Regions from separate parts of the Streptomyces diastaticus subsp. diastaticus genome, predicted to be linked through region 4. Evidence: riboswitches for the same ligand, from Rfam matches in the RefSeq annotation. Region 4 holds a riboswitch; each other region holds the start of a gene.

What was found. Region 4 has a riboswitch for cyclic di-AMP ahead of Sdia_RS23755 (M23 family metallopeptidase). Riboswitches for the same ligand answer to the same signal wherever they lie in the genome.
Region 1: another riboswitch for cyclic di-AMP. It lies ahead of Sdia_RS14810 (C40 family peptidase); the one in region 4 lies ahead of Sdia_RS23755 (M23 family metallopeptidase).
Region 2: another riboswitch for cyclic di-AMP. It lies ahead of Sdia_RS01615 (C40 family peptidase); the one in region 4 lies ahead of Sdia_RS23755 (M23 family metallopeptidase).
Region 3: another riboswitch for cyclic di-AMP. It lies ahead of Sdia_RS28435 (LysM peptidoglycan-binding domain-containing protein); the one in region 4 lies ahead of Sdia_RS23755 (M23 family metallopeptidase).

Annotation. Positions count from the first base shown of each region.
Region 1 is NZ_BLLN01000003.1:1,417,668-1,424,779, forward strand. It holds gene Sdia_RS14790 (8-amino-7-oxononanoate synthase) at 1-251, shown strand, start outside; gene Sdia_RS14795 (DUF397 domain-containing protein) at 220-459, opposite strand; gene Sdia_RS14800 (helix-turn-helix domain-containing protein) at 469-1,332, opposite strand; gene Sdia_RS14805 (ATP-binding protein) at 1,584-2,012, shown strand; gene Sdia_RS14810 (C40 family peptidase) at 2,060-2,533, opposite strand; cyclic di-AMP (ydaO/yuaA leader) riboswitch at 2,537-2,707, opposite strand; gene Sdia_RS14815 (GNAT family N-acetyltransferase) at 3,468-4,682, opposite strand; gene Sdia_RS14820 (lysophospholipid acyltransferase family protein) at 4,787-5,518, opposite strand; gene Sdia_RS14825 (Rieske (2Fe-2S) protein) at 5,640-6,608, opposite strand; gene Sdia_RS14830 (DUF6480 family protein) at 6,842-7,072, shown strand.
Region 2 is NZ_BLLN01000001.1:366,224-373,335, reverse strand. It holds gene Sdia_RS01625 (C40 family peptidase) at 1-1,047, opposite strand, end outside; gene Sdia_RS01620 (hypothetical protein) at 1,905-2,258, shown strand; gene Sdia_RS01615 (C40 family peptidase) at 2,386-3,567, opposite strand; cyclic di-AMP (ydaO/yuaA leader) riboswitch at 3,576-3,764, opposite strand; gene pcrA (DNA helicase PcrA) at 4,057-6,606, shown strand; gene Sdia_RS01605 (dihydrofolate reductase family protein) at 6,618-7,112, opposite strand, start outside.
Region 3 is NZ_BLLN01000005.1:2,588,862-2,595,973, forward strand. It holds gene Sdia_RS28425 (FtsB family cell division protein) at 1-429, opposite strand, end outside; gene eno (phosphopyruvate hydratase) at 623-1,909, opposite strand; gene Sdia_RS28435 (LysM peptidoglycan-binding domain-containing protein) at 2,527-3,231, opposite strand; cyclic di-AMP (ydaO/yuaA leader) riboswitch at 3,236-3,422, opposite strand; gene Sdia_RS28440 (LysM peptidoglycan-binding domain-containing protein) at 3,587-4,621, opposite strand; gene Sdia_RS28445 (cytochrome P450 family protein) at 4,752-6,068, opposite strand; gene Sdia_RS28450 (nucleoside triphosphate pyrophosphohydrolase) at 6,102-7,088, opposite strand.
Region 4 is NZ_BLLN01000005.1:1,449,819-1,456,930, forward strand. It holds gene Sdia_RS23740 (bifunctional acetate--CoA ligase family protein/GNAT family N-acetyltransferase) at 1-507, opposite strand, end outside; gene Sdia_RS23745 (HPr family phosphocarrier protein) at 678-959, shown strand; partial or broken gene Sdia_RS23750 (GntR family transcriptional regulator) at 1,322-1,528, opposite strand; gene Sdia_RS23755 (M23 family metallopeptidase) at 1,741-2,514, opposite strand; cyclic di-AMP (ydaO/yuaA leader) riboswitch at 2,528-2,681, opposite strand; gene Sdia_RS23760 (M16 family metallopeptidase) at 2,926-4,293, opposite strand; gene Sdia_RS23765 (M16 family metallopeptidase) at 4,310-5,683, opposite strand; gene Sdia_RS23770 (DNA gyrase/topoisomerase IV subunit A) at 5,881-7,112, shown strand, end outside.

The DNA.
Region 1 (7,112 bases), on a different contig from region 4:
AGGAGGCGGCCGACTGGGCCGCCCGCTGCCGGGAACAGGGCGTGGCGGTGGGCTGCTTCCGGCCGCCGTCCGTACCCGACGGCATCTCGCGGTTGCGGCTGACGGCCCGCGCCGACCTCACCTCCGCCGACCTGGACCGGGCCCTGACCGTCCTCACGCGGACGGCCCCGCCGTCCGCCCGCCGAGCGGGAGGGGGCGGGGCCGCCGGAGCGCCGGGTGTCAGGCCGTCGGTCCAGGGTCCTGGGCGGTGACGAAGCCCCGCCAGGCGGCAGGGGAGAAGAGCAGCGCGGGGCCGGGGGCGTTCTTGGAGTCCCGTACCGCGAGCAGACCGGCATGGGGACCGGAGGTGAGCTCGGCGGTCTCCACGCAGTTGTTCATCCCGGTGCTGCGGCTGCTGCGCCGCCACCGGACGCCTTGCAGTGAGCTGCTGACCGGGACGTACCGAGGCTGTGCGGTCACGGCGCCTCCTTACGGGCCGTCGTCGTGCTTCTCGGCGAGGAGAAGCAGCGAGTCCTCTGCTGAAAGCGCCCGCGCCTGAAGGGAGGCGAAGGCGTCGGCGTATGCCGAGAGGTCTTCTTTCCGTTCCAGATAGAGGCTACTCGTGAGGTGGTCAAGAACGACCAAATCCAGGTCGTTCATGTTCGGAAAGGAGAAGATGACGAAAGGGCCCGTGAGGCCGATGTGTTCACCCGAGGTGAACGGCAGCACCTGGATCACGACGTGGGGGAGGGCCGCCGCCTCCCGTAAGGCGGCCAACTGGCCACGCATCACCTCCGGACCGCCGATCCCGCGGTGCAGCACCGACTCGTCGATCACCGCGCGCAGCTCCAGCGGCGGATCGGCCCGCAACACCTCCTGCCGGGCCAGTCGCACCTCCACCAGCGCGTCCACCTGCGCCGGGGGAACACCGGCCAGCGAGGCCCGGGTCACCGCCCGCGCGTACCGCGGGGTCTGGAGCAGCCCCGGCACCACCGAGGTCTCCAGCGTCCGCATCCATGCCGCCTGCGACTCCAGGCTGATGAAGTCCCGGTACTCCGGCGGCAGCACGCCCCGGTAGCGGTGCCACCAGTGCCGGTGCTCACCGTCCTGTTCGGTGCCGGCCAGGGCCACCAGCAGCTCGCGCAGTCTCGGATCGCGTACGTCGTAGGCGTCGAGCAGGCGGCGCACGTCCCCGGGCTTCACCCCGCTGCGGGCCGTCTCGATGCGGCTCACCTTGGACTGGTGCCAGCCGAGCAGGCCGGCCGCCTCGCCGCTGGTGAGCCCCGCGCGGCCGCGAAGGGCCTTCAGCTCGGCTCCGAGCTTGCGCCGGCGTACGGCGGGACCGTTACGCATGCACGTCTCCTTCCGGTGGCCGGTTCGGTGCGGGCGAAGCCGCCCATGGCACACCCGGAGGACGGGCCCAATACGGTCGCCCGTCGCAGAGTTCACCGCATCGGGCGACAGATATATGCATATCTTGGGGGATCGGCCTACGTGACGGACGACACAGTGGCAGTCTGACAAGAAGGCAACCGGTCCCGCCACACCCCGAGTTCATCCGTCCACGGGTCCGCGACCGGCTCCGAGGAAAGGGCGACGCAGCCATGGCAGACCACCACGAAGCAACCGTCACTCTGCCGAGCGATCCGGCCTCGGTCTCCGCCGCCCGCACCCATGTCCTGACCGTCCTCACCGAGTGGGGACTCCCGGTGGACTCCGAGGTGGCGGACGCCGTCCGCCTGATCATCTCGGAACTGGTCACCAACGCCGTCCAGCACACCCAGGGCCGTTCGCCCACCTTCACCGTCGGCATGGCGCTCGACCAGGACGAGCGGCTGCGGCTCGGTGTCACCGACAGCCACCCGCGCTTGCCCAGACGGCTTCCGGCTGCGGTCCGGGAGGACAACGGCCGGGGCCTGGCCATCGTCCGCTGGCTCACCGCCGAGCAGGGCGGCCGGCTCACGGTCGTCCCGACCCCGGAGGGCGGCAAGACCGTCCGGGTCGACCTGCCCTGGCCCACCGCCGTCGGCTGACCCGTACGCGCACGCCGTGCGTACGGGCCGGCCGACGGCGGCAACGGTCAGTTCACGCGGCCGTACCGCACGTTGCCGGTCCAGATCTTCTCCAGCCGCACCACCGCTCCGCTCTTGGGGGAGTGCCAGATCCTCCCGCCTCCGGCGTAGATGCCGACGTGGTAGACGTTGCCGCCGGAGTGGAAGAAGACGAGGTCGCCCTTGCGCCGGTTGGCGGGGGAGATGCGTTTGGTCCGGTTGTGCTGCTGCGCCGCCGTCCGTGGCAGCGTCTTCCCGGCCTTCTTGTACGAGTAGAGCGTCAGCCCCGAACAGTCGAAGCGGCGTGGGCCCGTCGCCCCGTACTGGTAGGGCGAGCCCTTCTTGGACGAGGCGATCCTGAGCGCCTTGGCGGCGTGGGTGGCCGCCGCCGCCTCGGGCGCGGCGCCGGGGGCCACCAGGGAGGTGCTCATCGCGGCGAGGGAGAGGGCCGAGACCGCGCCGGCCCGGGAGAGCAAGGAGGGGACTCGATTCCGCTCAGTCATGCGTAACCCTTCGTCAGCCGCCTGTGAAGGATGACCTGTCGGGTTCGGACCTGCGAAGTCGCCCGGCCGCCGCGGCGGCTTCACCCCAAGGGCCGTGGGAGACCGTCACCGGTCTGCCGGGCCCGTCGTGCCTGGGTCCTCCACTCCCGCCGATCCACTCGGTGTCGACCTGTCGTCCGGACGGCGGCAGGACTCGGCGTCCGCCCGGACCGCCCCGCCGCTGCGGCGGGGGCTTGTCGTCCTGACGGATCTTCACGTACGGCGGCGCTGTTTCGCGGTAGGGGCGGGCGGTTTGTGCGTTCGGTCGCCCCTGCCCTGTTCGAGTGGGCATGGTGGGCGGCCCGGGCGTGTCCCGGGGATGGCGGAGGGCCGGACCAGCGGCGGAGCGGCCGACGCGCGGACGGGGGCGGACGGCGGGCGCAACCCGGAGGGGCCCGGAGGAGGGGCCCGGAATACACCGTCCGGGGGTAGTCCGTACGGGCCGTTCCGGGCGTGGCGCGCCGGGCGCGTGGCGCGTGGTGCGCTCCGCCGCGAGGCGTACGGCGCTCGGCGGGGCCGGGGGAGCGTGACCGCCCCGCTCTCCGGCGCCCCCGTCGGGTCGAGGAGCGTGCCCGCCGCGCGGCGGCAGCGGTCCGCGCCCTCCGGCTCCGCCCCTGCTCTGAGCCGGCCCCCGGTGACGGGTGCGCGCCGGTACGGGGATCTGGCTCGCCCGTGGCAGGGGCCGGCCCGGCCCGCCGTCGCCGACGTCGTCCCGGCCGGCTGACGCAGGCGTCCGCCCGCCCTCCGGAGCAACGCGTCGGTGAGCGGGCGGGCGCCGGATGGGCCCGGAGCGGCTGAGGCGCGCAGCTCGGCCTCCGCGGCCGGCCGCTCGCCGCCTGCGAAGCCCGCCGGCCGGGGGCAAACGTGCCGGGGCCGGTGGCTGGCGGGCCGCCGGTCAGAACCAGTGCAGGCAGTGCGGGGGGCGTTCGGGGCGGAAGAAGGCGTCGGCGAGGGCGGCCGCGTCAGGGTGGTGGGCCCGTACGTGCCCGGCGCGGACGAGCGTGCTCGGGGCGGTGCCGCCGAGGTAGAGGGAGCCGAGGTCGCTGACGTCCAGGGACAGATCGGGTTCCCGGTCCGTCGGGACGCAGTCGGCCTCGCCGTCCCGGACGGTCAGCAGGTGGCGGCCGTGCTCGCCGAGGAACGGGTCCTCGACGTCCAGGACCAGTTCGCCGTCCACCGGCCAGTCCCGGGCCGTCAGCGCGCGCGGCACGTCCAGGAGCCGCACCCAGAGCCAGTCGGTGTCGCCGCCGGCCTCTCCGGCGCGGAGGTCGGCGAACTGACGGCGCAGCGGGTGACCGGGCGGGAGGTGTTTGAAGACGACGGTGGAGACCAGGTCGTGGCCGAGGACGAACCGGGCCAGGGCGGTGAAGACCGCGTCGTCGGTGGTGATGGTCTCGTCCACCGTCAGGGTTCCGGACTCGACCGCGTAGCTGGCGTACCCGTCGGGGACACCGCCGGTGTCCCGGTGGACGGCGATGTAGCGCGGTGCAGCGGAGACCGGGGCCTGGCCCGCGCGCAGGCGCCACCAGCGGTGCGGCCGGGAGAGCGCACCGGGCTGGGCGCGGCGGTACCGGTCGTAGACCTCCTCCAGGATCTCGCCGCACTCGGACCGGCGCAGCACCTCGACCGTGCCGGCCGGTGCGGGGAGCGCGGGGCGGGCCCGGGGAACCGCGAACGCGGCCTTGTGGCGGGCGACGGTGAGCCTGGTGGTGTACGTCGCGGGGCCGTAGCCGTACCTGCCGTAGATCGGGGCCTCGGAGGCCAGCAGCACGGAGAGGAACTCGCCCTGCTCCCGCAGGCCGGCGAGCTGGTGCCGCATCATCGCCCGCAGCACGCCCTGGCGCCGGTGGGTGGGCAGGACACCGACGGCGGTCACCCCGGCGGCCGGGACGAGGGCCCCACCGGGCAGGGTGAGTTCGAAGGCGTGGGTCGCGGCGGTGCCGACGGGCCGTCCGTCCGCGGCACGGGCGAGCAGGCAGCGGTCCGCGTCGAGCGCCGACCACCAGAGCCCGCCGCCGTCGACCGGGGCCTCCGGGAAGAGCCCGAAGGCGGCGTGGACGGTGTCGACGAAGACGTCGAGATCCTCGTCGGTCGCGGAACGGATCTCCATGGCGGGGTTGCCTCCTCGGGTGCCGGACACCACATCGCGCGGTGGCGGCCACAGTGCGCGGCCGGCCCGCGGGCAGGCGGAACTGTTCCACGGCCGGGCCGACGCTACCCCGCTCGGTTCGGGTGCCGGACCCCGGCCCGCCTCTTCTCCTTGCGCCGCTCGTCCTCCTCGGCCTTGGCCTCGGCCGCGTAGCGGTCCACGTACTCCTGGCCGGAGAGGGCGAGGACGGCCGTCATGATCTCGTCGGTGACCGCCCGCAGCACGGCCTTCTCGTCGGCGAGCCCGGCGTGCCGCGAGAAGTCCAGCGGCTCACCGAAGCGGATGCGGACACGGCGCGGGCTCGGGAACCTCTGCCCCGGCGGCTGCGCCTCGAAGGTGCCGATCATCGCGCACGGGACCACCGGCACCCCGGCCCGCAGCGCCATCGCGGCCACCCCGACCTTCCCCTTGTAGAGCCGCCCGTCGTGCGAACGGGTGCCCTCCGGGTAGATGCCGAGCAGCTCGCCCCGGCCGAGGACGCCGAGCCCCTCGCGAATCGCGGCCTGGCCCGCCTCGCGGCCCGAGCGGTCGACCGGGATCTGACCGGCGCTGCGGAAGAACACGGCGGTCAGCCGCCCGCGCAGGCCCGGCCCCGTGAAGTACTCCGCCTTGGCCAGGAAGGTGATGCGGCGCCGCAGGATCGCCGGCATCAGGAAGTGGTCGGCGAAGGAGAGATGGTTGCCCGCGACGATCGCCGCGCCCTCCTCCGGTACGTGTCCGAGCCCCTCGACGCGGGGCCGGAACAGCAGCCGCAGCAGCGGCCCCAGCAGGACGTGTTTGAGTAGCTGGTAGAACACGGACGTTCGCTCCCGCACCGTCGGATCGGCTCTGGACGGCGGGGCGTTCGATGACCGCACCGCGTCTCGAAGAAGCGAATTCTAGGCCGGGCGGGGGCGTCGGGGGAGGGGGCGACGAGGTTCAGCGGTTGCGGACCGGCGCCGGCCGGCTGCGGCGCCGTGTACCGCGGCGGAGTCTCACCTCGACCTCGCCGTCGGTGACCCGCGCGTCGAAGACGGGCTGCGGGGCGGTGGCGGGGCCCTCGACGTTCCAGCCGTCGGAGAGGCGGAAGACGCTGCCGTGCCAGGGACAGGTGACGCAGCCCTCCTTGACCGTCCCCTCGGAGAGCGGGCCGCCCAGGTGGCTGCAGTGGTCGGCGATGACCGAGAGCGTGTCGTCGGCGTCCCGTACCACCAGGACCGCGAGGTCCTCGATCATCCGGCGCACCGGCCGCCCCAGCGGGATGGTGGTCAGCTCGCCCAGGCTGTGCCAGCCGGGCGAGACCAGGTGCGGGAAGCTCTCGGTGTGGTTGGCGCCGGACGCCTGGCGGAAGGCGAGGTGCCCGCCGATGGCGCCGCCCGCCCCGATCACGGTGAGCCCGGCCAGTGCCAGCATCCGCCCGGCCCCCTCGCGGCCGACGAGCCGCGCGCCGAGCGAACCGGCGTAGCAGAAGACCCCGGCCGAGTTCAGCACGGCGTGGACGAGGCCGACGCGCACCTGTTCCTTGTGGAGGTCCGCCCAGTCCGCCCAGCCGGTGACCGCGGCCGGTCCCGCTCCGGCCAGTCCGACGGCGATCAGCACGCGCGAGGGCACCTTGGCCCCCGGTACCAGGTCGAGGACGGCTGAGGAGAGCCAGGCGCCGACCGGGACCTGCACCATGACCGGGTGCACGGGGTGGCCGAGCCACTTGCCGTGCAGGACGTCGCGGGCGGCGCGGGAGAGCGGCAGCGACCGCACTCCGCGCCGCAGCGGTTCGGCGACGGCGTCCAGCACCGAGGCGCGCTCCAGCCGGTCCATGGTGCGCAGCACCAGGCCGGGGCGTTCGTTCTTCGGCAGGGCGCGGCGCAGCGCCGAGCGGACCTGCGCCGTCGTCGTCTCCGCGGTGATCATGGTGGGGCTCCCTCACGGTCGGCTGCGGCGCCGGCCGGCCCCCGGCGGGCGCCGGGCCGGTCCCTGGCCGTCGCGCCCCATCCTGGGACGGCGGGCGGAGGCGCGCACCCCGGGCCGGTCGCCTCCGGCCCGGCCCCGGACCGTTTCCGGAGGCGCGAACGCGGCGGGAGAGGCGGCTGAGAATTCTGGTGCCGGATGCGATGAGGATGGGGCCGAATGGGTACAAACACTCCATGAGCGCACACTCGATCCATGCGAAGTCGCGCGTCACCCCCGGAATGAGGGGCGGTGGCGGGCCCCGACCGCAGGAGACACCCCCGGCCGAGGACGGCGTCGGCGGCACCGGCCCCCGGGAGACCCACAACCCGACCAAGGGCTGGGCCGCCGGGCCACTCGCGGCCATCGTCATCGTCAGCGTGCTGGTGGCCCTGTTCTTCCTGGCCTACGCGATCATCATCCTCTGAGCCCGACCGCCACGCGCCGGTCCGCCCTCGGCCCCCCCAG
Region 2 (7,112 bases), on a different contig from region 4:
GGGGGCGTTCGGGTTCGGGGCGTGGATCATCTGGCCGTCGCCGATGTAGAGGCCGACGTGGCTGATGGAGGAGTAGAAGAAGACCAGGTCGCCGGGGGCGAGTCGGTCGCGGGAGACACGCTGGCCGGCGTTGATCTGGGTGTAGGTGGTGCGGGGGAGGGAGACACCGGCGGCGCGCCAGGCGGCCTGCGTCAGGCCCGAGCAGTCGAAGGCGTTCGGGCCGGTCGCGCCCCAGACGTACGGCTTGCCGATGGCGGTGCGGGCGAAGGCGACGGCCTGGGCGGCACGGGAGTTCGGGGCCTTGACCGCGCCGGCGGCGGGAGAGGCGGCGGAGGACGCGGGGCGGGCCTGGGCGCGGGAGGCGCGCGGTTCCTTACCGGTGACCTCGGCGCGTTCGGCGGCGGTCAGGCGGGCGAGCAGGGCGCGGGACTCGGCCAGCTTGCCGGTGACCGTCTTCTTGTGCGCACGCAGTTCGCCGCGGCGCTTCTCCAGCCCGGCCAGGACCGTGTCGGCCTCGGTGCGCAACTGGTCGACGACGCGCATCTTCTGGCGCACCCCGGCGATCTGGGCGGACTGGCGTCCGGCGGCGCGGTCGGCGCGGGCGGCCCGGTCGAGGTAGCCGTCGGGATCCGAGGTGAGGAAGAGCGCGACGGACGGGTCCACCGCACCGGCGCGGTACTGCGCGGCGGCGGTGGCGCCCAGCGCGGTACGGGCCTGGTTGAGCTGGGCGGTCCGGCGGGCCGCCTCGTCCTGGAGCCCGTCGAGGCGGCGTTCGGCCTTGTCGGCCTTCTCCTTGGCGCCGTTGTACTTCTCGGTGGCGATCTCGGCCTCCCGGTGGAGCCGGTCCACCTTGGCCTTGACCTGCGCGGGCGTCGGGCCGGGCGCGGCCTGCGCCACGGGCGAACCGGCGACCACCGAGCCCGCCGCCCCGGCGAGGGCCAGCGCGGTGGCGGTGGCGTTGCGCAGAGAGGCTCCCGGCGTGAGGCGCCCGGGGGCGGGGAGATTCACCGCCAGCTTGCGGAATCGGGGCTTCCGGTGCGAGGCCACAGCCGCGCGTCCTTCCGGTCGGGGTCAGGGGAGCGAGCCGGGTCCCGGTGGGGTCCGCGCAGGGGAGCGGGTGCCGCCGGGCCGTCTCGTAGGCGCGGCCGGTGCCTGTGGACTATGCCGAGTGCCGGGTGCGCCAGGGAGGAGCTAAGCCCGAATGTCACGGCCCAGGGCTGGATTGTCCGCAAACATCCGGTCGGAACCGCCGACCGACCGCTTGTGACCACTTCCCCGCCGCCTCTGCCCTCCCCGCCGGGACCCCATGATCGAATGGCCCGCTGCCCGCTGCCCGCTGCCCGCTGCCCGCTGCCCGCTGCCCGCTGCCCGCTGCCGTCGCGTACGAGCCGCGCCCGCCACCGCCACCGCCGCCGCACCCGGCGCGGCCCGTCCCGCCTCCGGCCGGGGAGGCGGGACCACCGCGTACGCGGCCCCCGCCGCGAGCCGCACCGGCCCGGGCAGGGAGGACGCGTACGGCGGCTGCCACGCACCCGGGGCGGACGGTGAGGCGGCGTGCGGTGGGCGCGGCCTCGGGCCGAGCGGCCTCGGGTCGACCGCCGGCCGGCCCCCCGGGAGACCTCCCGGACGACCCGGCACGGCCTCACCGCGAGCCTGGCCGCCTCCGCCTGCCACGTGGTGCGGGGGAGCCCGGCTTCCCGAAAGGGCCACCGCTTCGGCCCCGGCCGCCGGTGAGCGGGTGCCGTCCGACGAGTTCCTCGCCGTCGGCCCTGTCCGCGCCCGCCGCGGCACCTTCGCCCGCGAACGGTGTCCGGCCCCGGGCCGCAGCCCGTCGGCCGGCGTCGTCCCGGCGGGCAGGACCCTGGTGGGCCGGGGGCGCCGGGGGCCTCGTTAGGGTGCGAGCCATGGACGTCCTCATCAATGTGTTCGTCGGCCTGCACATCATCGGCATCGCCTCACTCCTGGGTGGTTTCCTCACCCAGATGAAGGCGATCGGTGCGGGCACGGCCCGCTTCATCCCCGCCATGCTCCACGGCGCCCTCACCATGCTCGTGACCGGCATCCTCCTGGTCGGTCTGCGCGAGATGGACGGCGGCACCCTCAACCACATGAAGATCGGCATCAAGCTGCTGGTCCTCATAGTCATCCTCGCCCTGGTCTACGTGAAACGCGACGACGAGAAGGTCGACAAGGGCGTCTTCGCCGCCGTCGGCGGCCTGACCGTGCTCAACATCTTCATCGCCACCCTCTGGACCTGACCCCGCCGCCCCCTGTCCGGGGTTCCGCGGGCCGCGGTGCACGGCGAAGGCCGGGTTCCCCACCGAACGACGGTGAGGAACCCGGCCTTCGCCGTGCGTGGCCGCCCGTACGGGCCTTGAGCGCCGGTCAGGCCGGCCGCACCACACTGTGGATCGGCATGTAGTAGATCGACTCGACCCGGACGTCGGCGCCGGGCTTCGGGGCGTGGATCATCTCGCCGCCACCGATGTAGATGCCGACGTGGCTGATGTCGTCGTAGAAGAAGACCAGGTCACCGGGTTGGGCTGCGTCCACGGAGACCTTCTGGCCGACCCCCACCTGGTCCCAGGTGGTGCGAGGCAGCGAGATGCCGGCGGTCTTCCAGGCGGCCTGGGTGAGGCCCGAGCAGTCGAAGGAGTCGGGGCCGGCCGCACCCCAGACGTACGGCTTGCCCATCTGGGCGCGGGCGAAGGCGATCACCTTCTCGGCCTTGGCGGCGTACGAGGAGCCGGGGGCCGTGGAGCCGCCGCCGGAGCCGGTGCCCGGGCCGGAACCCGACCCCGCGCCGCCTGAGCCGGCCTCCTCGCGCTCCTTCTCCTCGGCCGCCTCCCGGGCCTCGCGCTCGGCCTCCTCCTGCTTCGCGCGCTCCTTCGCCTTGCGCTCGGCCTCGGCCTGCTTCTTCCGCTCGATCTCGGCGAGCCGCGCCTTCTCCTCGGCGGTCAGCTCGGAGAGCAGCGTGCGGGCCTCGGTGAGCTTGGCCTGCACCTCGCGCTTGGAGTCCTTGAGGGTGCGCTGCGACTCGGTGAGGCTCTCCAGCTGGCGGGCGGCCTTGGCGCGCTCGCGGCCCGCCGCCGCCTGCTGGGTCCGGTAGTCGTCGACGACGGCCTTCTGCCGCTGGGTGAGGCGGTTCATGAGCTGGCTCTGGTCGAACCAGCTCTGCGGGTCGTCGGCGAGCAGCAGGGTGGCCGTCTCGGACATGCCGCCGCTGCGGTACTGGGCGGCGGCGAAGGCGCCCAGCTCGCCGCGGGCGGCGTTCAGTTTGTCGGCCCGCTCGGCGACGCCGTCCAGCAGCTTGTCGACCTTGGCGCGCTGGGTCCTGGTCCGCTCCTGGGCGGCGTTGTACTTCTGGGTGGCCGTACCGGCCTCGCGGTAGAGCCGGTCCACCTTCTTCTGCACCTCCTCCAGGGAGGGCTTCGGCGCGGCGGGCCGCTGCGGGGCCGCCTGCGCGGTCTGGGAGAGCAGGGCCACCGAGGTGAGGGCGGCCGTGGTGAGGCCGAGGGCACCGGCGGTGCGGTGGCGGGGGGCGCGGGGCTTGCGGTGCGACGCCAAGGCGTGCGACTCCTTCCGTGGACCGCCTGCCGGGTTAGCTGTCGGGTTCGGGCGTACGGAAGGCTGCCCTACGGTTCCGGCGGCCGGGCCGGGCTGCGTGCCCGGTCCGTGGCGGGTACCGATTCACCCCGGTGGTGCGCGGTGGGTCCCCGGCTCCGGGGCCCGTGGGGGCGTACCGGATTCGGCAGGGGGCGGTGCGCTCCGGCGCGAGTCGCCGGTGGGGGACGAACCGACCCGGCGAGCACGCTAGCCAACTCGTGTGGTGCCTGTGAAGGTTGGTGAGCGATATGCCCGATACATTTTCGTTATCTTGTCGGTGGACGGTCGAAAAGCGGTGTCGCGCGGGTGCCGGCCGGCCTCCTCCGTGACCTGGCCCACAGCGCCCGCGTGCCTCCGCGGTGTCCGATACGTCACGTTCCCCGTGGCGGGCGGGCGGGCCGCCCGGAGCGGGGTCCGGTTGTCGGCGCGGCGGCCTAGACTCGGTAGGCGATGAGCAGCCTCTTTGACGACAGCTTCCTGGCCGACCTCCAGTCCTCGGCGCCCTCCGCCCGGCTCGGCGACGAGCCGCCGCCCCCGCCCGAGGAGGAGGCGCCGGAGGAGATCCCGGCCGATCTGTTCGGCGGGAGGTTCGACGCGCCCGTGGACCGGGACGCGTACTACCGGGACGGCGCCCCGCGTCCCGCCGTCGATCCGGCCGCCCTGCTCGACGGGCTCAACGACGAGCAGCGCGCCGCCGTCGTCCACAGCGGGTCGCCGCTGCTCATCGTCGCCGGAGCCGGTTCCGGCAAGACCCGTGTGCTCACCCACCGCATCGCCCACCTGCTCGGCGAGCGCGGCGTGCACCCGGGCCAGATCCTCGCGATCACCTTCACCAACAAGGCCGCGGGCGAGATGAAGGAGCGCGTCGAGGAACTGGTCGGCCCGCGCGCCAGCGCCATGTGGGTCTCCACCTTCCACAGCGCCTGCGTGCGCATCCTGCGCCGGGAGTCGAAGCACCTCGGCTTCACCTCGTCGTTCTCGATCTACGACGCGGCCGACTCCAAGCGGCTGATGGCCCTGGTCTGCCGCGACCTCGACCTCGACCCGAAGCGCTTCCCGCCGAAGTCCTTCACCGCCAAGGTCTCGAACCTCAAGAACGAGCTGGTCGACCCCGAGGACTTCGCCGCCCAGGCCGCCGGGGGCACCTCCCAGACGGAGTCTGGGGGAGGTTTCGAGAAGACGCTGGCGCAGGCGTACACGATGTACCAGTCGCGGCTGCGCGAGGCCAACGCGCTCGACTTCGACGACATCATCATGACCACGGTCCACCTGCTCCAGGCGTTCCCCGACGTCGCCGACCACTACCGGCGCCGCTTCCGGCACGTCCTGGTCGACGAGTACCAGGACACCAACCACGCCCAGTACTCCCTGGTCAGGGAGTTGGTCGGCACCCCGGCCGACCGCCCGGTGGACGTCCCCGAGGGCGCCGAGTCCGACCACGACCCGCTCCACCCGGCCCCCGAGCCGGCCGAGCTGTGCGTGGTGGGCGACGCCGACCAGTCGATCTACGCCTTCCGCGGCGCCACCATCCGCAACATCCTCCAGTTCGAGGAGGACTACCCGAACGCCACCACGATCCTCCTGGAACGGAACTACCGCTCCACCCAGACGATCCTCACCGCGGCCAACGCCGTCATCGAGCGGAACGAGAACCGCCGCCCGAAGAACCTCTGGACCGACGCCGGGGCGGGCGCCGGCATCACCGGGTACGTCGCCGACACCGAGCACGACGAGGCCCAGTTCGTCGCCGAGGAGATCGACCGGCTGACCGACGCGGGCGACGCCAAGGCGGGTGACATCGCGGTCTTCTACCGCACCAACGCCCAGTCCCGTGTCTTCGAGGAGATCTTCATCCGGGTCGGCCTGCCCTACAAGGTCGTCGGCGGTGTCCGCTTCTACGAGCGCAAGGAGGTCCGCGACGTCCTCGCCTACCTGCGGGTCCTCGCCAACCCGGAGGACAGCGTCTCCCTGCGCCGCATCCTCAACACCCCCAAGCGCGGCATCGGCGACCGGGCCGAGGCGATGATCGACGCCCTCTCGCAGCGCGAGCGGATCAGTTTCCCGCAGGCCCTGCGCCGGGTCGACGAGGCGTACGGCATGGCGGCCCGCTCGGCCAACGCCGTCAAGCGGTTCAACACGCTGATGGAGGAGCTGCGCACGGTCGTCGAGTCCGGCGCCGGGCCCGCCACCGTGCTGGAGGCGGTCATGGAGCGCACCGGCTACCTCGCCGAACTCCAGTCCTCCACCGACCCGCAGGACGAGACCCGCATCGAGAACCTCCAGGAACTGGCCGCCGTCGCCCTGGAGTTCGAGCAGGACCGCAGCGAGGAGGAGGGCGCCGGCACCCTCCCGGAGTTCCTGGAGCAGGTCGCCCTGGTCGCCGACTCCGACCAGATCCCCGACGAGGACGAGGACGGCTCCGGGGTCATCACCCTGATGACCCTGCACACCGCCAAGGGCCTGGAGTTCCCCGTCGTCTTCCTCACCGGCATGGAGGACGGCGTCTTCCCGCACCTGCGCGCCCTCGGCCAGACCAAGGAGCTGGAGGAGGAGCGGCGCCTCGCCTACGTCGGCATCACCCGCGCCCGCGAGCGGCTCTACCTGACCCGCGCCGCCATGCGCAGCGCCTGGGGCCAGCCCTCGTACAACCCGCCCTCCCGCTTCCTGGAGGAGATCCCCGAGCAGCACCTGAAGTGGAAGCGGACGGGTGCCATGGGCGCCCCCGCCGCCGCGAGCCCGCGCGGCCCGGCCGGTTCGGTGGCCTCCTCGCTCTCCTCCTCCACCCGCGCCAAGGGCGCCCCGGCCTTCGCCACCCGCCGGGCCGCCGAGCAGCCGGTGGTCTCGCTGGCCGTCGGCGACCGTGTCACCCACGACCAGTTCGGTCTGGGGACCGTCGTCGGGGTCAAGGGCGCCGGGTCGGCCGCCGAGGCCACCGTCGACTTCGGCGGCGAGAAGCCCAAGCGGCTGCTGCTGCGGTACGCCCCGGTCGAGAAGCTGTAGCCCGGGCCGGGTCAGCCCTGGTGCAGGACCCGGTACGTGCAGACGTTGACGCCGGCGGGGCTGGTCGTGGTGGAGACCAGCTCCAGCGGGCGCTTGCCGCCGTCGGCCGGGTAGAGCGACTTGCCGCCGCCGAGCAGCACCGGCATGACGATCAGCTTCAGCTCGTCGGCCAGCCCCTCGGCGAGGAGCGTTTGGGCCAGTGAGGGGCTGCCCAGCACCAGGAGGTCGCGTCCCTGGCCCGCGCGCAGCTCGCGGATCAGCTCCAGTGCCTGGTCCCCGGCGAGCAGCGTGCTGTTGTTCCAGGTCAGGTCCGCCTCGCCGAGCGTGCCGGAGACCACGTACTTGCGGATCGCGTTCATCCGGTCGGCGAACGGGTCGTCCTTCTGCCGCGGCCAGGCCGCCGCCATCCCCTGCCAGGTGCGGCGGCCGTAGAGCAGGGCGTCGGCCTTATCCAGTACCGAGTCCCAGGCGCCGCCGACGATCTCCGGGTCGAAGTAGGGGCCCGA
Region 3 (7,112 bases), 1.1 Mb from region 4:
GGGCCGGGTGGCGGCCGTGCGGTCGGTGCGGCTCGGTTCGGCCGCGCCCGGGTCGATCATGGTGTAGCCGGTCTCGCCGGGGCGTACGTAGTGCAGGCGTTCGCGGATGCGCTGCTCGGCGTAGGCGTCGTCCTCCCAGCGGGCCTTCTCGTCGCGCAGTCGCTCCACCTTGGCGCGGTGGGCCTCCCGTTCGCGCTGGAGGTCGGCGATCTCGGCGCGCTGGGAGACGTACTGCCGCATCGGGTAGGCGAGGGCGACGATCAGGGAGCAGAGGACGAGGGCGAGGAGCGCGGCGCGTCCGGTGAGGCGGGAGCGGCGGGCCTGGCGGCGGTTCTGGGAGCGGTAGACCCGGGCGGCGGTCTGCTCGCCGAGCACCCTGAGCCGGGTCGCGGTGGAGAAGCGGTCCGCACCGCTCTTCTTCCCGGCCATGCCCGCCTCCCCTGCGCCGCGCGCCGCGCGGCCGTCTCGCTCGCCCGCGGCCGCGTGGCCGCCGTGCCCGTCAGGTGTCCGCCACTCGCACGCCCTGCTGATTCTCGCGTACACGTGCCCGCGTCCCCGCCCACGGTACGGGACCGGGGGCGGGGACGCGGGGAGGCCGGGGGCCGTCGGCGGCCCGGCCGGGTCAGCCCTTGAAGCGCGGGAAGGCGCTGCGGCCGGCGTAGACCGCGGCGTCGTCGAGGATCTCCTCGATACGCAGGAGCTGGTTGTACTTGGCGACGCGCTCGGAGCGGGCCGGGGCGCCGGTCTTGATCTGGCCGCAGTTGGTGGCGACGGCGAGGTCGGCGATGGTGACGTCCTCGGTCTCGCCGGAGCGGTGGCTCATCATGCACTTGAAGCCGTTGCGCTGGGCCAGCTCGACGGCGTCCAGGGTCTCGGTGAGCGAGCCGATCTGGTTGACCTTGACGAGCAGGGCGTTGGCCGACTTCTCCTCGATGCCGCGGGCGAGGCGCTCGGGGTTGGTGACGAACAGGTCGTCACCGACGAGCTGGACCTTGTCGCCGAGCTTCTCGGTGATGACGTTCCAGCCGGCCCAGTCGTCCTCGAACAGCGGGTCCTCGATGGACACCAGCGGGTACGCGGCGACGAGCTCCTCGTAGTACTCGGTCATCTCGGCGGCCGAGCGGGACTTGCCCTCGAACTCGTAACTGCCGTCCTTGTAGAACTCGGAGGCGGCGACGTCCAGGGCGAGCGCGATGTCCTTGCCGGGCACGTAGCCGGCTTCCTTGACGGCCTCGAGGATGAGGTCGAGGGCGGCGCGGTTGGAGTCGAGGTTCGGGGCGAAGCCGCCCTCGTCGCCGAGGCCGGTCGCCAGGCCCTTGCTCTTCAGCACCTTCTTGAGCGTGTGGTAGACCTCGGTGCCCCAGCGCAGGGCCTCGGAGAAGGACTCCGCGCCGATCGGGGCGATCATGAACTCCTGGATGTCCACGTTGGAGTCGGCGTGCGAGCCGCCGTTCAGGATGTTCATCATCGGCACCGGGAGCAGGTGCGCGTTGGGGCCGCCCAGGTAGCGGAAGAGCGGCAGATCGCTGGCCTCGGAGGCGGCGTGGGCGACGGCGAGGGAGACGCCGAGGATGGCGTTGGCGCCCAGCGAGCCCTTGTTGTCGGTGGCGTCCAGGTCGAACATGGCCTGGTCGATGAGGCGCTGCTCGGTGGCGTCGTAGCCGACGAGCTCCGGCCCGATCTGCTCGATGACGGCGAGGACGGCCTTCTCGACACCCTTGCCCTGGTAACGGTTGGGGTCTCCGTCACGCAGTTCGATGGCCTCGAAGGCTCCGGTGGAGGCGCCGGACGGCACCGCGGCGCGGCCGGTGCTGCCGTCGTCGAGGCCGACCTCGACCTCGACGGTGGGGTTGCCTCGGGAGTCCAGGATTTCCCGGGCTACGACGACGTCGATGGACGGCACGAGCATCTCCTTCTGGGATGTGACGCGGGTCGGCCTTCGGTCGGCCGTTCGCTCCAGAGCCTAACCGGCGGCCGGCCCCATCCCGGCGTCGCGCCCGGACGCTGGGACGAAAAGAGGCCCGTACGGGGCGAAACCGTACGCGAACGCCGATATCTACTCACCGGTAGCCCCGACGGCTCCGACCGCTGAGACGCGAGGAGGAGCGGAAGGGAAAGGGGGAAGCCCCGACCCGGTGCACTGGGGGGGAGTCGCGCACCGGGACGGGGCTGTCTGTGGGAGGGAGGGGCGCCGGCCCCCGCTCCCCGGAACTCCGCTGGACGCGGGAGCACCCGGGGAAGCCGGGAGGGAGCGGGAGCAGGCGGCCGGCGCCGGAGCCCGGCGGCCGGAGGGCCCGCAGCGACGCGAGGACCGTGGGGAGCCCTCAGCCACCACGCACCCGCACGCCCCCACACCCAGCTTCCCCACGCACCGGCGAAGGCCCCGCGCCGACCGGCCTCGGCCGGGCGCCCCGGAGGGGCGCGCCGGTGCCGAGTCGCTCGTCGCACGCGGGCCGCGCGGCGGTTGGGCACGTCGAGCGCCTCGACACCCCCGGGCGGTGCCCCGCGGGTGAGCGGAGCCCGCCGTCAGGAGAGGTGCAGCTGCTGGCCCGGGAAGATCAGGTCGGCGTCCTCGACGACGTCCTTGTTCAGCTCGAAGAGCTTCTTCCAGCCACCCTCGACGTTCTCGTCGTCGGCGATCTGGCTCAGGGTGTCGCCCTTGGTGACCTTGTACTCGCCGTCACCCTTGGCGACGGTCTCGCCGGTGGGGGTCTCGACGGTCTCCTCGGCCTTCTCGGCCGGGGCGGTGCGCTGCTCGCTGCGGTCGGCACGCGGCTCGGGGCGCTCGGGGGCGGCCTGCGGGGCGGGCTCCTCGGCGGGCTTCTCGGCCGGGGCCTCGGCGGCGGCGCCGCCGTCGTAGGAGGCACTGCTCAGGCCGGTGCCGCAGTTCGGCCAGGCGCCCTTGCCCTGACCGGCCAGGACCTTCTCGGCCACGGCTATCTGCTGCTCCTTGGTGGCCTGGTCGGCGCTGGAGGCGTAGGCGGTGCCACCGAAGGCGGCCCAGGTGGAGGACGAGAACTGGAGTCCGCCGTAGTAGCCGTTGCCGGTGTTGATGGACCAGTCGCCGCCGGACTCGCACTGGGCGACGGCGTCCCACTCGGAGGCGGTGGCGGCGGAGGCGGAGCCGGTCGCGACGAGCGGCGCGGCGACGGCGACGCCGGCGACACCGGCCAGCGACAGGAGGCGGGCGACCTTGGAGGGACGGCGGTGCTTGGCCTTGTTGGACAGCATGAAGGAATCTCCTCACCGACGCCTGCGAGGTGAGCTGTCGGGTTCGGGCCGGATGAGTGCCCGGCCGCGCGTTCCTGAGTGGTCCGCGCGGCTTCACCCCGAGCCGCTCCGGCCGCCGCCCACTGGGGGCGAACGGCCGGTGCGGCGGCAAACCTTGGGTCCCCCGCTCCTGTCTACGGCGCTTGCGCGACGACTGTCCCGGACGGTCGTCGACAGGATTCGGCGTAACGACCGCTGGGGCCCGCCAATGGCGAGCGGCCTAGACCGTAAGCACGGCCGACGGCAGATTCCAAAGACGATCAGGGCCTCTGAGACGCATGTCTCACTTCCCCCGAACCGGACATCACCGCCCGAACTAGCGCCCGATTCGGTCCTTTTCGGCGTCCTGCCCCGTTCCGAGATCAAGGGCCTGACCGGGCAGGATGTGGTCCGGGTCGGCACCGACGGCGTCCTTGTTCGCCTCGTACAGCGCGGGCCATCCGCCGTCCACCTCGTTGAGCCAGGCGATGACCGAGAGGCTGTCGCCCTCCTTGACGGTGTACGAGCCGGAGGTGTCGGGCGCGTCGCCGCGATCGCCGCGCGAGGCGTGCCGTCCGGAGCCGTCACGGCCCTCGCCGGAGCCCGACTCGACCGCGCCGCCGCCGCGGTGGCGCCCGCCGCCGGAGCCCTCCCGCTCGCCGCCCGGGGCGGCGGACGGAGTCCCCGAGGGCGTCCCGGGCAGGCCGCCCCGGCCCTCGGAGGCGTCCTCGCCGGGGGTCGCGCCCCCGGAACCGTCCGGGATGGAGGTCGGTTCGGCGGAGGGGCTGGGCGACACCTCGTCACCCTCATCCCCTTCGCCCCCCTTGTCACCCTTGCCCTTCTTGTCCGCGTCGGGCCCCTTGTCGCCCTTGTCGCCCTTCTCGCCGTCGCCCCCCTTGCCCTTGCCCTCACCCTGGCCCTCGCCGGTCGGGGACGGGGACGCGGAGGGGGTGCCGCTGTCACTGGGGACGCCCGGGTTGACGTCGGCGGACTCGCCGCCCTGCTGGAGCCCTATGGCGGGGGCGCAGGTGGCCCAGGCGGCGGTGCCCTCGGCGTCGAGGACGCGCTCGGCCACCACGATCTGCTGGGAGCGGCTGGCGAGGTCCGCGGAGGGCGCGTAGCTGAGACCGCCGTGGCGCTCCCAGAGATCCTGGGTGATCTGGAGGCCGCCGTAGTAGCCGTTGCCGGCGTTGGTGCTCCAGGCACCGCCGCTCTCGCATTCGGCCAGCCGGTCCCAGGTGGCGGTGTCGGCCGCGCTGGCCGTACCGGCGCCGAGCAGGGGGATGGCGATGGCCGAACCGGTCACCCCGGCCGCGACGACGAAGGCCGGAGCCTGTCGGGGGCGTCGGTGACGTCCGTTCCCGGAGAGCATGCGGTTGCCTTTCGCGTGACGACTGGTGGCCGGCGCGTCCGCTCAGTGGTGGCGGGGCTTCCGGTTGGCGCTGAAGGTAGCGGCTGTCGAACGTTCGTCACAAGTCGATGCAGCGGAGATCACGTCGACATCACATTGTTGACGCCTCGTCAGTGCCGGTGTCCGGAAAGGGTGGCCCTGACACCTTCTCGTCACGTCCCGTCCGCTCGGGCGTGAACTCCACGGGCAGCGTGCGCAGTCCCCGCATGATGAGCCCGCCGCGCCAGCGCAGGTCCCGCGGCCCGGTGCCGAGCCGCAGGTCCGGAAGGCGTGTCAGCAGCGTGGCGAGGGCCGCCTTCCCCTCCAGCCGGGCCAGGGGGGCACCGATGCAGTAGTGGATGCCGTGGCCGTAGCCGAGGTGCTGGTTGTCGCCACGGGCGAGGTCGAGCCGGTCGGGGTCGCGGAAGCGCTCGGGGTCGCGGTCGGCGGCGGCCAGCACGACCAGGACGGGGTCCCCCGCGGCGATGTCGGCCCCGCCGATCCGCAGCGGCTCGGTGGCGTACCGCCAGGTGGCCATCTCCACCGGGCCGTCGTACCTCAGGAGTTCCTCGATCCCGGTGTCGAGCAGGGCTTCGTCGCCGTCGGCGAGGGCCTGCTGGAGGCGGGCGCGCTCGGCGGGGTTGCGGAGCAGGGCGAGGGTGCCGTTGCCGATCAGGTTCACGGTCGTCTCGAAGCCGGCGAAGAGGAGGACGAAGCACATGGCGGCGGCCTCGTCCTCGGTCAGGTGCTCGCCGTGGTCGCTCGCGCGGATCAGGCCGGAAATGAGGTCGTCGCCGAGGTCGGCGCGTTTGCGGTGGATCAGCTCGGCGAGGTAGTTGCGCATCCTCTTCACCGCCCGGGCGACCCCGCCGCGCGGCCCCCCGCCGTGCCGGATCATCATTCCGGCCCAGTCGCGGAAGTCGTCCTGGTCCTCGCGCGGGACGCCGAGCAGGTCGCAGATGGCGTAGATGGGCAGCGGGAAGGCGAACTCGTGGATGAGGTCGGCCTCGCCGCGCCCGGCGAAGCCGTCGATGAGCCCGTCCGTCAGCTCCTGCACGCGGGGCGCGAACTGGGCGACGCGGCGCGGGGTGAACGCCTTCGAGACCAGGCGGCGCAGCCGGGTGTGGTCCGGCGGGTCGATGTTCAGCAGGTGCGTCATCAGCCCGGCGCTGCGCTCGCCGGGGATGCCGGTACGGCTGCGCCCGGCCTCGTCGGCGGCGTGGTGCACCGGGTTCTTGCTCAGCCGGGGGTCGGCGAGGGTCTGCCGGGCGTCCGCGTACCGCGTGACCAGCCACGCCTCGACGCCACTGGGCAGCCGGGTCCAACGGACCGGCTCGTGGGCGCGCAGCCAGGCGTAGGCGGGGTACGGGTCGGCGGCGAACTCCCAGCCGAAGAGTTCGGGACGCCCGGATGCCTGGGTTTCGCTCATGGTCCGACCGTATCCGGGGCCCGGTGGCGCGGCTCAGTGGCCCTCGGCCGCCCGGATGGCCTCGCGGTAGCGGCGGGCGCTCTCCCGCAGGGCGGACTCGGGGTCGCTGCCCTGCCGCTCGGCCTCGACGGCGAGGGCGAGCAGGGCGGGGCCGGGCCCGGGGCCCTCGGGGAGCGGGACACGCAGACCGGCGGCGCGGGCACGGGAGGCGAGCTTGGCGGCGAGGGCCAGGGCGGGCTGGGCGACGGGGACGCCGTCGGTGACCGAGGTGCGCTCCTTCTCCTCCCCCTTCACCCGCAGCCACTGGGCGCGCACCTCCTCGGGCGTCTCGGCGACGGCGTCCCCGAAGACGTGCGGGTGGCGGCGGACCAGCTTGTCGATGAGGGTGGCGGCCACGTCGTCGATGGAGAACGGGCCCCCGTCCCCCTCGTCTCCGGCGGCCGGTGCGCCGTCCTCGGCGATGCGGGCGTGGAAGACCACCTGGAGCAGGACGTCGCCCAGCTCCTCGCGGAGCGCGTCCCGGTCGCCGTCCTCGATCGCCTCGATGAGTTCGAACGCCTCCTCCATGGCGTACTTGGCGAGCCCCTGGTGGGTCTGCCGGGCCGACCAGGGGCACTCCTCGCGGATGCGGTCCATGACCTGGACGAGGTCGACGAGGCGGGCGCCTGGCAGGTCGTAGGCGCCGGGGAGGAGTTCCAGGTCGGGCATGGCGACGCGGCCGGACCCGGCGAGGCGGGAGAGGGCGTCGGTCAGGCGGCGGTCGCCCTCGCCGGACTGCACCAGGACGGCGGTACGGCCGCCCGCGAGGAAGTCGACCAGGCCGGCCGCGTCCGGGGTGGCCGCGATCTCGACCTCGACGCCCGCCTCCCGCAGGTAGGGAAGCTGCGGATGCGCCGGGTCGGCACAGAGCACCCGGTCGGCCCCGTGCAGGGCCTGCCAGGCGGGCCAGGAGAGCTGGCCGGGGGCGACCCGGTGGCTGGTGGTGAGCAGGACGAGGCGGCCGGGGCTGGGAGCGTTCACGCTGCGAACGTAACGCACCCGGCG
Region 4 (7,112 bases):
CTGCTGGTAGCCCGCGTCGGTGAAGACCTTGATCATCTTGGTGTTGGCGGGAAGCACCTCGGCGGTGAAGCGCCGGATGCCGCGCTCGCGGGCGACCGCGGCGATGTGCTCCAGCAGGGCGGAGGCGACGCCGCGGCCCTGGTGGGCGTCCTGGACGAGGAAGGCGACCTCGGCCTCGTCGGCGGGGGCGGAGGCGGGCATGCCCCGGCCGTCGACGCGGTCGTAGCGGACGGTGGCGATGAACTCGCCGCCGACGGTGGCCGCCAGGCCCACCCGGTCGACGTGGTCGTGGTGGGTGAAGCGACGGACGTCCTTGGCCGACAGGCGCGGGTAGGGCGCGAAGAACCGGTAGTACTTCGACTCGTCGGAGACCTGCTCGTAGAAGCTCACCAGGCGGTCGGCGTCGTCGGCGGTGATGGGCCGGATGCGCGCGGTGCCGCCGTCGCGGAGCACCACGTCGGCCTCCCAGTGGGCGGGGTAGGCGTGCTGGTCCGACGGGGTGTCCATGGGAGCAGCGTACGGGTCGCGGAGCCGTCGGGCACGGGGCAGGCTGGGCCTTGTCTCCGCGGGCGCCAGGGGGTAGAGGGCGGGAGCGGATGTCCCCGGCCGGGTCGTACGGAGCGGTGTGCGAGTCTGGTCTAGACAACATCGTCCGCTTCGTGAAGGGCAGCTTCAACATGGCTGAGCGCCGCGTCAACGTCGGCTGGGCCGAGGGCCTGCACGCCCGTCCCGCTTCCATCTTCGTCCGGGCCGCCACCGCCTCCGGCATCCCGGTGACCATCGCCAAGCCGGACACCGCCCCGGTCAACGCCGCCTCGATGCTGGCCGTCCTCGGCCTCGGCGTGCAGGGTGGCGAGGAGATCGTCCTCTCCGCCGACGCCGACGGCGCCGAGGCCGCCCTGGAGCGCCTGGCCAAGCTGGTCGCGGAAGGGCTGGACGAGCTTCCGGAGACCGTCTGACGCCGGGGCTGCCCCCGAGGGGTGACGGCTGACCGCGCGTGAGACCCGATTGCCCGGCGGGGGCGCGGAGCCGGTGGAGCGGCCCCGGCACTTCAGGGGGCGGGTGCCGGGAACCGGCGGGCGTCAGTCAGCCGCGTGGCGCTGTCCGCGGGCCGCGGTGTCGCGCTGGAGCCCCGGACGCACCGGGGCGGGCGGCCGTGCCCTCACGGGGGCCGGGGCCCCCTGTACGCGATCCGCTTCGGGCCACCGGGACCGCCTCGCCGGGCCGTCCGGAGCCCGTCGGCGCGGTCGCGGCCGCTCCTCGCGTCAGCCGACGCGCCCCCCGCCGCGCCGGTCATCGGTCACCGGTCACGCGAACCGGAGGCGCGGCACCTCCCGGCCGAGAAGAGGGGCCGGCCGGCGAGGAGGTGGCGCGCCTCCAGGGTGCGCAGTGCCTCGCGCACGGGGACGCGGGAGACGCCGTAGGGGCGGGCGAGCTGCCCCTCGGTGAGGCGGGAGCCGCGCCCGTGGGCGCCGGAGACGATGTCCTGTCCGATCGCGGTGCGTGTCGCTTGCGCCGGAACACCCATGCCCGTCCTCCGCCCGTGGCCCGCGAAACGCGGCCGTCCGGTCCTCTGCCGCGCCCCTAGGACAGGAAGAGGCGCTGTCCGGCGGCTCCGGGTGGTCCGCGAACACCTTCTGGCCGGAAGGCGTGGGGTGGGCACACCGGCCGCGGACAATCCGAAGACCCCGGCTCGGGAGGGCCGGGGTCTTCGGGGAGGAACGGGTCCTACGGGCCCGGTCAGACGTCGACGCCGTGGCCGCGCAGGTAGGCGACGGGATCCATGTCGGTGCCGTAGTCGGCGCCCGAGCGGGCCTCGAAGTGCAGGTGCGGGCCGGTGGAGTTGCCGGTGGAGCCGGAGACGGCGATCTGCTGGCCCGGTGTGACGGTCTGGCCGACCGAGACGGTGGCCGAGGTGAGGTGGCCGTACTGGGTGTAGGTGCCGTCGTGCATCTTGACGACCACCTCGTTGCCGTAGGCACCGCCCCATCCGGTCTGGACCACGGTGCCCGCGCCGACGGCGCGCACGACGCTGCCGGAGGGGGCGTGGAAGTCGACTCCGGAGTGGCTGCCGGAGGACCAGAGGCTGCCGCCGGTCCGGTAGCCGGTGGAGACGTAGGAGCCCTCGACGGGCAGGACATAGCGGTTGAGGCGCTCGCGCTCGGCGGCGCGGGCGGCCCGGATCTTCTCGGCGCGCTCCTTCTCGGCCTTCTGCTTCGCCTCGGCGGCCTGCACGCGGGCGGCCTCGACGGCGGCCTGTTCGGCGGCGGCGGCCTCGGCGGCGAGGCGCTGGGCGGCGGCCTGGTCACCGATGCGGTCGGCGAGGCTGTCGCCGATGGTGATGGCCTGCGTCAAGCCGGTGTGCGCGGGGGCCTCTCCGGCCGCGGCCGGAGAGGCGAGGGTGCCCACCACGCCGGTGGTGGTGAGGGCGGCGACGCCGGCCAGGCCGGCCCCGGTGCGGGTGGCCCGGCGGTTCGTTCGCCGGTGCTTCCCGGTGGGACGGGTGAACGCCATGGAGCGGCTGGTCCTTTCCTTCCTTCTCGCCTACCGGGTTAGCTGACGGGTTCGGAGCAGGAAGGTCTCCTACGGGCCCCTCGCGGGAGGCGCCCGATTCACCCCTGGGACGGTGGGTCCCCGGTTCCCCGGGCTCACGCCCTGCGGGGATTCGGCGATGACTGCCCGTTCGCCACGGGTGTGGCGGGTGCGTCGGCCGGACAGCCGCAGAGACGCTAATGGGCACTTCTGTCGTGCTACAAACCGAACGCCGCTTTTGTTGCGCACACCACAGGACAGACGGGGCGTCAATCCCGCGAAAGGGGCATCCCCACCGAGGCGTGGACATGACGGAACCCCGGTCGCCGTCCAGGGCTTCCGGGGTTCCGCCCTCCGGCTGGGGGATGCCGGCCGGGGCTCGCTGAGCGGACGTCAGCCGGTGACCACGCTGACCTCTCCGATGCCGAGCGCGCGCACCGGCTCGGCGATCCGCGAGGCGTCGCCGACCAGCACCGTCACCAGCCGGTCGGCCGGGAAGGCACTGACCACGGCGGCGGTCGCCTCGGTGGCACCGGTGTCGGCCATCATCCGGTACAGCCGTGCCTGGAAGTCGTCCGGCAGGTGCTGCTCGACCTGGTCGGCGAGGGTGGAGGCGACGGCGGCGGCCGTCTCGTACTTCAGCGGCGCCACCCCGACGAGGTTCTGCACGGCGGTGTCCAGCTCGGCCTCGGTGAGACCCTCGGCGGCCAGGGTGCGCAGCACCTTCCAGAGGTCGTCCAGGGCCGGGCCGGTGGACTCGGTGTCGACGGAGCCGCTGATGGCGAGCATCGCCGCGCCCGTCCCCTCCGGGGTGGAGCGCAGCACCTGGGCGAAGGCCCGCACGCCGTAGGTGTAGCCCTTCTCCTCGCGCAGGACACGGTCCAGACGGGAGGTCAGGGTGCCGCCGAGGCTGTACGTGCCGAGCACCTGGGCGGGCCAGACCCGGTCGTGCCGGTCAGGTCCGACACGCCCGATGAGCAGCTGGGTCTGGACGGCGCCGGGACGGTCGACGACGATGACGCGCCCGGTGTCGTCGGCGGTGACCGGCGGGACCGGGTTGGGCTTGCCCGCGTCGCCCTGCCAGGCGCCGAGGCTGTCGGCGAGCAGGGCGTCGAGGTCGGTGCCCTCCAGGTCTCCGACGATGACGGCGGTGGCGGTGGCCGGGCGCACGTGCCGGTCGTAGAAGGCGCGGACGGCGGCGGCGTCGATCCGCTCGACGGTCTCCGCGGTGCCCTGACGGGGCCGCGAGACGCGCGAGCCGGCCGGGAAGAGCTGCCGGGACAGCTCCTTGGCGGCGCGGCGGGCCGGGTTGGCCTGCTCGTGCGGGATCTCGTCCAGACGGTTGCGGACCAGACGCTCGACCTCGGCCGGATCGAAGGCGGGGGCGCGCAGCGCGTCGGCGAGCAGCCCGAGCGCCTTCTCCAGCCGGGAGACCGGAACCTCCAGGGAGAGCCGGACGCCTGGATGGTCGGCGAAGGCGTCGAGGGTGGCCCCGCAGCGCTCCAGCTCGGCGGCGAACTCCTCGGCGCTGTGCCGGTCGGTGCCCTCGCTGAAGGCGCGGGCCATGATCGTGGCGAGGCCGTCGAGCCCCTCGGGCTCGGTGTCGAGCGGGCTGTCGAGCAGCACCTCCACGGCGACGACCTGCTGGCCGGGGCGGTGGCAGCGCAGCACCGTCAGGCCGTTGTCCAGGCTGGTGCGCTCGGGGGCGGGGAAGGCCCAGGGGCGGGGGGCTCCTCCGGCCGGCTGCGGGTGGAGATCCATGGCGGGGGTGATGACGTCACTCACTGGCTGCGGCCTCCTCGCCGGTCGCGGCGTCGGTGTTCTCGGCGTGCTCGGCGTGCTCGGCTTCCTCGGGGGTGAGCGGCTCGTAGACGAGGACCGCGCGGTTGTCCGGGCGCAGGCGCTCGGCGGCGGCCTGGCGGACCTCGTCGGCGGTGACGTCCAGCACCCGGCCGACGGCGCTGAGGGCGAGCTGGGGGTCACCGAAGAGGACGGCGTACCGGCAGAGTTCGTCGGCGCGGCCGGCGACGGTGCCGAGCCGGTCCAGCCATTCCCGCTCCAGCTGGGCCTGGGCGCGCTCCATCTCCTCGGCCGTGGGGCCCTCGGCGGCGAAGCGGGCCAGCTCGTCGTCGACGGCGGCCTCGATGGCGGGGATCTCGACGTCGCCGGAGGCCTTGACGTCGAGCCAGCCGAGCGAGGGCGCGCCGGCCAGCCGCAGCAGGCCGAAGCCGGCGGCGACAGCCGAACGGTCTCGGCGGACCAGGCGGTTGTAGAGCCGGGAGGACTCGCCGCCGCCGAGGACGGTGAGCGCCACGTCGGCGGCGTCGGCGGCGCGGGTGCCGTCCTCGGGGAGGCGGTAGGCGGCCATCAGGGCGCGCGCGGGCACCTCCTCGCGGACCACCTCGCGCAGCTCGGTGCCGATGGTGTCGGGCAGCGAGCCGTCACGCGGCGGCTGCTTGCCGTCGTGGCCGGGGATGGAGCCGAAGTACTTCTCGATCCAGGCGAGCGTCTGCTCCGGGTCGATGTCGCCGACGACGGAGAGCACGGCGTTGTTCGGCGCGTAGTACGTGCGGAAGAACTGCCGGGCGTCCTCGAGCGTGGCCGCGTCGAGGTCGGCCATCGAGCCGATGGGCGTGTGGTGGTAGGGGTGGCCCTCCGGGTAGGCGAGGGCGGTGAGCTTCTCGAAGGCGGTGCCGTACGGCACGTTGTCGTAGCGCTGGCGGCGCTCGTTCTTGACGACGTCGCGCTGGTTCTCCATCGACTCGTCGTCCAGGGCGGTCAGGAGGGTGCCCATGCGGTCGGCCTCCAGCCAGAGGGCGAGCTCGAGCTGGTGGGCGGGCATGGTCTCGAAGTAGTTGGTCCGCTCGAAGCTGGTGGTGCCGTTGAGCGAGCCGCCGGCGCCCTGGACCAGCTCGAAGTGGCCGTTCCCCTTCACCTGCGCCGAACCCTGGAACATCAGGTGCTCGAAGAGGTGGGCGAGGCCGGTGCGGCCCTTCACCTCGTGGCGCGAGCCGACGTCGTACCAGAGGCAGACCGCGGCGACCGGGGTCAGGTGGTCCTCGGAGAGCACCACGCGCAAGCCGTTGGCCAGGCGGTGCTCGGTCGCTGTCAGGCCGCCGGAGGCGGCCCGCGCTGTGGCCGTGTCACCCATGGGCAGGTACGTCCCTTCGCTCGCGAATTCTGGAGAGGTCCTCTCCGTCCTGTCACTCTATGCAACCGTGCCGACGGGGGGCGAAGTTCCCGCGGGAAGGCACCCGAAGGACGGGGCGCGGTCGGGGTTGTCCGCGGCGCGGTCCACAATGGTCGGCGTCATGTCCAGACCTTGTTGGTGAAGGAGCCGCAGCAGCGATGGCCCGCCGCAGCACGAAGACCCCGCCACCGGACGACTTCGAGGAGCGCATCCTCGACATCGACGTTGTCGACGAGATGCAGGGCTCCTTCCTGGAGTACGCCTACTCGGTGATCTACTCGCGAGCCCTGCCCGACGCGCGGGACGGCATGAAGCCGGTGCACCGGCGGATCGTCTACCAGATGAACGAGATGGGGCTGCGCCGCGACCGCGGCTACGTGAAGTGCGCCCGGGTGGTCGGCGAGGTGATGGGCAAGCTCCACCCGCACGGCGACGCCTCGATCTACGACGCGCTGGTGCGCATGGCGCAGCCGTTCTCCATGCGGCTGCCGCTGGTCGACGGCCACGGCAACTTCGGTTCGCTGGGGAACGACGACCCGCCGGCGGCGATGCGGTACACCGAGTGCCGGATGGCCGACGCCACCTCCCTGATGACCGAGTCGATCGACGAGAACACGGTCGACTTCGCGCCCAACTACGACGGCCAGGAGCAGGAGCCGGTGGCACTCCCCGCCGCCTTCCCGAACCTGCTGGTCAACGGCGCCTCCGGGATCGCGGTCGGCATGGCCACCAACATGCCGCCGCACAACCTCGGGGAGGTCGTCGCCGCCGCCCGCCACCTCATCAAGCACCCGGGCGCCGACCTGGAGACCCTGATGCGGTTCGTGCCGGGGCCCGACCTGCCGACCGGCGGGCGGATCGTCGGACTGGGCGGGGTGCGCGACGCGTACGCCACCGGGCGCGGCACGTTCAAGATCCGCGCCACGGTCACGGTGGAGAACGTCACGCCGCGCCGCAAGGGACTGGTCGTCACCGAGCTGCCGTTCAGCGTCGGCCCGGAGAAGGTCATCTCCAAGATCAAGGACCTGGTCGGCGCGAAGAAGCTCCAGGGCATCGCCGACGTCAAGGACCTCACCGACCGCGAGCACGGCCTGCGGCTGGTCATCGAGATCAAGAACGGCTTCGTGCCCGAGGCGGTCCTGGAGCAGCTCTACAAGCTGACGCCGATGGAGGAGTCCTTCGGCATCAACAACGTCGCCCTGGTCGACGGCCAGCCGCTCACCCTCGGCCTCAAGGAGCTGCTGGAGGTCTACCTGGACCACCGGTTCACCGTGGTCCGGCGCCGCAGCGAGTTCCGGCGCGGCAGGAAGCGCGACCGGCTGCACCTGGTCGAGGGCCTGCTGGTGGCGCTCGTCGACATCGACGAGGTCATCCGCATCATCCGGGACAG